2 linked regions of the Rheinheimera salexigens genome follow. The protein of the gene in region 1 interacts with the protein of each later gene in a pairwise test. Links are inferred from orthologs where the notes say so. Each region holds a gene or a part of one and is shown on either strand. Other genes may lie near its edges.

Evidence for each region.
Region 2: the proteins of ptsN (region 1) and trkA interact in binary tests that used the Escherichia coli proteins (3 or more experiments, as listed by UniProt). The link is inferred for Rheinheimera salexigens from one-to-one orthologs.

What each region holds. Positions count from the first base shown.
Region 1 is NZ_MKEK01000001.1:526,397-529,445, forward strand. Bases 208-2,921 are described here. They hold ptsN (PTS IIA-like nitrogen regulatory protein PtsN), read right to left. Parts: upstream 1,943-2,921; coding sequence 1,472-1,942; downstream 208-1,471. Other genes in these bases: BI198_RS02635 (Na+/H+ antiporter subunit G), read left to right, coding at 208-305; BI198_RS02640 (HPr family phosphocarrier protein), read right to left, coding at 336-605; rapZ (RNase adapter RapZ), read right to left, coding at 615-1,472; hpf (ribosome hibernation-promoting factor, HPF/YfiA family), read right to left, coding at 1,950-2,237. In the rest of the region: more of BI198_RS02635, read left to right, coding at 1-207. UniProt on the Escherichia coli protein: Seems to have a role in regulating nitrogen assimilation.
Region 2 is NZ_MKEK01000001.1:196,439-199,719, forward strand. What follows is about bases 95-3,040. They hold trkA (Trk system potassium transporter TrkA), read left to right. Parts: upstream 95-852; coding sequence 853-2,229; downstream 2,230-3,040. Other genes in these bases: rsmB (16S rRNA (cytosine(967)-C(5))-methyltransferase RsmB), read left to right, coding at 95-843; BI198_RS01005 (TrkH family potassium uptake protein), read right to left, coding at 2,226-3,040. Also shown: more of rsmB, read left to right, coding at 1-94; more of BI198_RS01005, read right to left, coding at 3,041-3,281. UniProt on the Escherichia coli protein: Part of the constitutive potassium transport systems TrkG and TrkH. May regulate the transport activity of TrkG and TrkH systems. Binds to NAD(+) and NADH.

The sequences.
Region 1 (3,049 bases):
GTTCTATTGGTTTGATGAGGATGCCTGACTTTTTTATGCGCTTACATGGCCCAACTAAAGCCACAACTGTGGGCATGGGCGGAATTTTACTCAGCTCTATATTTTTCTTTAGTAGCCAAGGAAACTTTAGTGCTCACGAGCTATTAATTACCATATTTCTATTGATTACAGCGCCAATTAGCGCCCATATGTTAATTAAAGCCGCGATACATCATCAGCTTAAAGCCATCGATAAGACTCAAGGTATAGAGAATATTGGTGATAAAGCACTGGTAGACAAGACCGACGAAAACGCAGAGCAATAACTTTAATGATTTTAGCTGGCTCTAGCTGAATTAGGTCTCGTCAAAGCCATTATTAATTAAACTGACTACTGCGGCTAATGCTTGCTCTGCATCCTCACCCTCAGTCGCAACTTGCAAGGTCTTTCCTTTACTGCTAGCTAACATTAATAGCGCTAATACACTGCTAGCATCTGCGGTTTGTTTATCTTGAATTAATTGTATTTTCGCTGAAAACTGCTGGCATAATTGAGCCAACTTAGTGGCGGCTCTCGCATGTAAGCCAAGATGGTTAACGATAGTGACGTCTTGTTTGCATCGCATAAGCTGGCTCTAACGTTGGTGGTGACGTACTAACTCTCGATGACGTATTTGCACGTCGTCACGTTGATTACGGTAGCTTTCTGCTAAACATTCAGCAATATAAACTGAACGATGTTGGCCGCCAGTGCAACCAATTGCAACGGTTAAGTAGCTACGGTTATTACGCTCTAAATGTGGTAACCAGCTACTAATAAAGCTATTAATTTGCCAAATATATTTGGCAACGACTGGCTGCGAAGCCAGATAATCTTTTACCGGTTGATCCACACCCGTTAAGGGTTTTAAATCAGGCTCCCAATGCGGGTTTGGCAAGAACCGAGCGTCAAATACATAGTCTGCATCTTTGGGAATACCGTACTTAAAGCCAAAAGATTCAAACAGAATAACTAAACGACCGGTTTTTTGACCTAAAATACGTTCACGTAATTGCTCTGCTAGCTGATGAACATTTAGCTCTGTGGTATCAATGTACAAGTCTGCAGCGCTGGCTATGGGGTCGAGTAACTGCTGTTCCCGCATAATGGCTTCATCTAAAGACATGGCTTGGTGTGACAGCGGGTGCATGCGACGGGTTTCACTAAACCGGCGAATTAAGGTGCTGTGATCAGCATCTAAATACAGTATATGTAAGTCAACTTTGCGTGGTAAGTATGACAAGATTTCCGTTAAGTCATCAGGGTTTACTGGTAAGTTGCGGACATCGATACTGACTGCGACTCGCTCGTACTGACCCATTACTGTTGTTGCTAACGTAGGCAGTAAATTAACCGGAATATTATCTACGCAGTAATATCCTAGATCTTCCATTACTCGTAAAGCGACTGATTTACCAGAGCCAGAACGCCCACTGACAACAAGCAACTTCATCATTCTGTATTAGCCTCACAATACTCTATAAGCAGTTGATAGAGTTGTTGGTTAGTTTCTGCATTACGAATTTTCTTGGTTAATTCTTTTTGACTGAGTAGCTTAGCAATACTAGATAAGGTACTTAAATGGGCTTGGCACTGATCTTCTGGCAATAAAATCGCACAAAATATATCGACTGGTTGATTATCGTTAGCATCAAAAGCAATGGCTTCTTTACTGACGACAAACACCAAAATCGGTTTTTCTACATTGCTAAGTTTACCGTGCGGTATAGCGATACCACCACCTATGCCTGTAGAACCAAGCTTTTCACGCGCCATTAGTGATTCAAGAATACTGTATTCAGTTACTTCAGGTAATTGCTGCTGCGCAAGCTCAGCAATATATTCTAAAATACGCTTTTTACTATTAAAAAGAACTGCACTTTTAGTGCAGTTCTCCGTCAACATTGTGGTTAAATTTATCATAGTTAATTTAGTGTCGAATTAGCTTTTCTTTGTGTTTAATTACTTGTCGATCAAGTTTATCGATCAGCTGGTCAATGGCGGCATACATGTTTTCATCATCAGAGATAGCGAATACTTCTGCACCACTTAAATTAATCTTAGCTTCAGCTATTTGCTTGAGCTTTTCTACCGTTAAAACAACATTTACGTTATTAATATGCTCAAAGTGTCGGGCTAATTTAGCGAATTTAGTGTCTACATATTCCTTTAATGCGGCTGTGATTTCGACATGACGACCAGTTAGATTGATTTGCATAGACATATTCCTCTTTTTGGCTTACTTACATCAAGGTCTTGCGCTGATTTGACGGTGGAATAAATAAAGACTCACGATACTTGGCAATAGTACGCCTTGCAACGTTTATCCCTTGTTCTAGTAGTATTTCGGCCATTTTGCTATCACTAAGCGGTTTGGCCGGGTTTTCCGCCGCCACTAATTTTTTAATAAAGGCTCGAATCGCAGTGGATGAACATTCGCCACCGCTATCGGTACTTACATGACTAGAGAAAAAGTACTTCAGTTCAAATATTCCTCTAGGTGTATGCATATACTTTTGGGTAGTTACTCGGGAAATAGTTGACTCATGCATGCCAACCATTTCTGCTACATCATTCAATACCATCGGTTTCATGGCTTCTTCGCCAAGCTCAAAAAAGCCTTGTTGTTGTTGTACTATACAGTTGGACACTTTTAATAGGGTTTCGTTTCTACTTTCTAAACTTTTTATAAACCATTTTGCTTCTTGTAAATGCGAGCGTATAAATTGGCTGTCGGAACTACTTTTAGCTGTTCTGGACATAGCAGCGTATTGCTGATTAACCCTAACTTTAGGCATTGCCTCGGCGTTTAACTCTACTTGCCAGCGACCTTTTACTTTGGTCACACTAACATCAGGGATAACGTATTGTTGTTCTTGTTTTATCACATCGGCACCTGGCCGCGGGTTTAAACTTTGAATCAGTTGCATCACCTGTTTAAGTTCGTCTTCTTTGAGTCTAGTCACTCGCATCAAAGAACGAAAGTCTCTATTAGCTAAAAAGTCGGTATGTTCAAGTAATAAGGCCTGA
Region 2 (3,281 bases), 330 kb from region 1 along the record:
TATCCAGAGCAGTGGCAAGATATTTTGCTGGCGAATCAACAAAAAGCCCCGCTTTGGTTACGAGTTAATAGTAATAAAATTACAGCTGAGGATTATAGCGCAGCGTTAACCGCAGCAGATATAGAGCATCAGCAACCCTTGGTGGCTATGCCGACAGCAATTAAGCTTAACCAAGCCCAAGATGTGACAAAGTTACCGGGTTATGTTGAAGGTTGGTTTTCAGTTCAAGATGGTGCAGCCCAATACGCCGCTACTTTATTAGACGTTAAAAATTGTCAGCATATATTAGATGCTTGCTGTGCACCTGGCGGCAAAACCTGCCATATTTTAGAACTGGCACCACAAGCTAAGGTAACTGCCTTAGATAAAGAGCCTAAGCGCTTAATTAGGGTCGAAGAAAACTTAGCTCGGCTTGGTTTAACCGCTACCGTAATAGCAGCAGATGCAGCGGAACCCGACACGTGGTGGCAAGGCCAATTATTTGATCGGATCTTATTAGATGTACCCTGCTCTGCCACCGGTGTTATTCGCCGCCACCCCGATATTCGTTGGTTACGTAAAAAAGCCGACATTCCGGTGTTAGTTGCAATACAACAGCAAATATTACAACAGTGTTGGCAGTTATTAGCGCCAGGTGGTAGCTTGCTCTATGCTACTTGTAGTGTGTTGCCTGCAGAAAATCAGCAACAAATCACTGCTTTTTTACAGCAGCATGCTGATGCTAGCTTACAGGTTATTCCTCATCAGCCCGACCCGACTACCGTAGGCTGGCAGATCCTACCTAATGAACAACAACTAGACGGTTTTTACTATGCACTGTTAGTTAAAAACGGCAAGGATTAGCAACAATCTATGAAGATTATTATTTTAGGTGCTGGTGAAGTTGGCGCAACCTTGGCCGAAAATTTGGTGGGTGAGCAAAACGATATTACCGTCGTTGATAGTAATGCAGATAAGTTACGCGCCTTGCAAGATCGCTATGACTTACAAGTGGTACATGGTCACGGCTCTCATCCCGACGTCTTAAAGCAAGCCGGCGCAGAAGATGCTGATATGCTAGTTGCTGTAACCAATAGCGATGAAGTCAACATTGTTGCTTGCCAAGTCGCCTATAGTATTTTTAATACGCCAGTCAAAATTGCCCGTATTCGTACTACCCAATACCTAAAATATCGTGATCAGTTATTTAATAAAGATGATATGCCTGTCGATCACTTTATCGCGCCTGAAGCATTAGTCACTAACTATATTCGCCGCTTAATCGATTATCCTGGAGCGCTACAAGTTGTTGAGTTTGCCGGCGGTAAAGTGAGTTTAGTGGCCGTTAAAGCTTACTATGGCGGCTTGCTCGTTGGTCATGCTTTATCTACGTTAAAAGAACATATGCCAAATATTGATGTTCGGGTCGCAACAATTTATCGTAACGGCAACGCTATAAGACCGCTTGGTACGACTATTATTGAAGCCGACGACGAAGTGTTCTTTATTGCTGCCACTAAGCATATTCGGGCCGTTATGAGTGAATTGCAAAAGCTAGAGCGCAATTATAGACGCATCATGATCGCTGGCGGCGGTAATATAGGTTTTGGTTTAGCGCGTGCTTTAGAAGATACCCACAGCGTTAAATTAATAGAGCGTAATAAAGAACGTGCCGAGTTTTTATCTAGTGCCTTAGACAGCACCCGAGTTTTTGTCGGCGATGCGTCTGATCCAGAATTGTTAGAAGAAGAAAACATTGAGCAAATAGACGTATTTATTGCGGTCACTAATGATGACGAAGCCAATATTATGTCCGCCATGTTAGCCAAGCGCATGGGGGCACAAAAAACCATGGTCTTAATTAAGCGCAGCGCCTATGTCGACTTACTGCAAGGTGGCGAAGTTGATATTGCCGTGTCGCCACAACAAGCCACCATTTCAGCCTTACTGACCCATATTCGTCGCGGTGATATTGTTAACGTATATTCTCTGCGCCGCGGTGCAGCTGAAGCGATTGAAGCTATTGCCCATGGTGATAGCAGCAGTAGCAAAGTTATTGGTAAAGCCATTGGTAAATTAAAATTACCCCCGGGCACCACCATAGGCGCAATAGTACGCGGCGAAGAAGTATTAATAGCCAAAAATAGTACCGTGATTGAAACAAACGACCATGTCATTCTATTTATGGTGGATAAAAAACATATCAGCGAAGTTGAAAAGCTATTCCAAGTTAGCGCAATTTTTATTTAATCCTGCCAAAAGGTTGGAGTAAATAAAACTAACAAGGTAAATATTTCTAAACGGCCAAACACCATGGCCGTGATTAACAACCACTTACTAATATCTGGGATAGCACCATAATGGGCAGCCACTTCGCCCAAGCCGGGTCCCAGATTATTTAAGCACGCCGCAGTCGCAGTAAAAGCCGTCACACTATCTAGCCCTGTCGCCATTAACAACAACATAATAACCACAAACACTAAGGCATAAGCAGCGAAAAAGCCCCAAATCGCTTCAACAACTCTATCCGGTACCGCACGACGGCCCAGCTTAATGGCATATACCGCGCGGGGGTGAATTAACCGGTTTAGCTCACGCTTACCTTGTAAAAATAACAACACCACTCGCACCACTTTTAAGCCACCGCCGGTCGAACCAGCACAACCACCGACAAAACTAAAAAAGATTAGTAATATAGGTAAAAACAATGGCCAAATCGCGAAGCTAACCGTAGAGAATCCCGCGGTAGTAGCAATGGACACCGCTTGAAAACTACCATGATTTAGCGCATCGGCTGCAGAGTCATAAGTATTGGTTTTTAATAACACCACAAAGCAAACGAAAACTAGCGCGGCTTGTAAAAATATAAACGCTTTAAATTCAGGATCACGAAAATAGACACTGACACTTTTACCACGCATGGCAGCAAAGTGTAATGGAAAATTAACCGCACTAATTAATAAGAAAATAACGCAAATAGCATTAATTACCGGGCTTTGAAAATGCCCCATGCTGGCATCATAAGTTGAAAACCCGCCGATGGCTATGGTCGCGAATGCATGACAAATGGCGTCAAAGACATCCATTCCTGCAGCATAAAACGCCAAAGAACAAGCAATTGTTAAGGCTAGATAGATGTACCAAAGATGCTTAGCGGTATCGGCTATTCGTGGCGTCATTTTATTATCTTTTACCGGTCCGGGTGTTTCAGCCCGATATAGCTGCATGCCCCCAACACCTAACATCGGCAAAATAGCTACTGCTAAAACAATGATCCCCATACCGCCCAACCATTGCAGCTG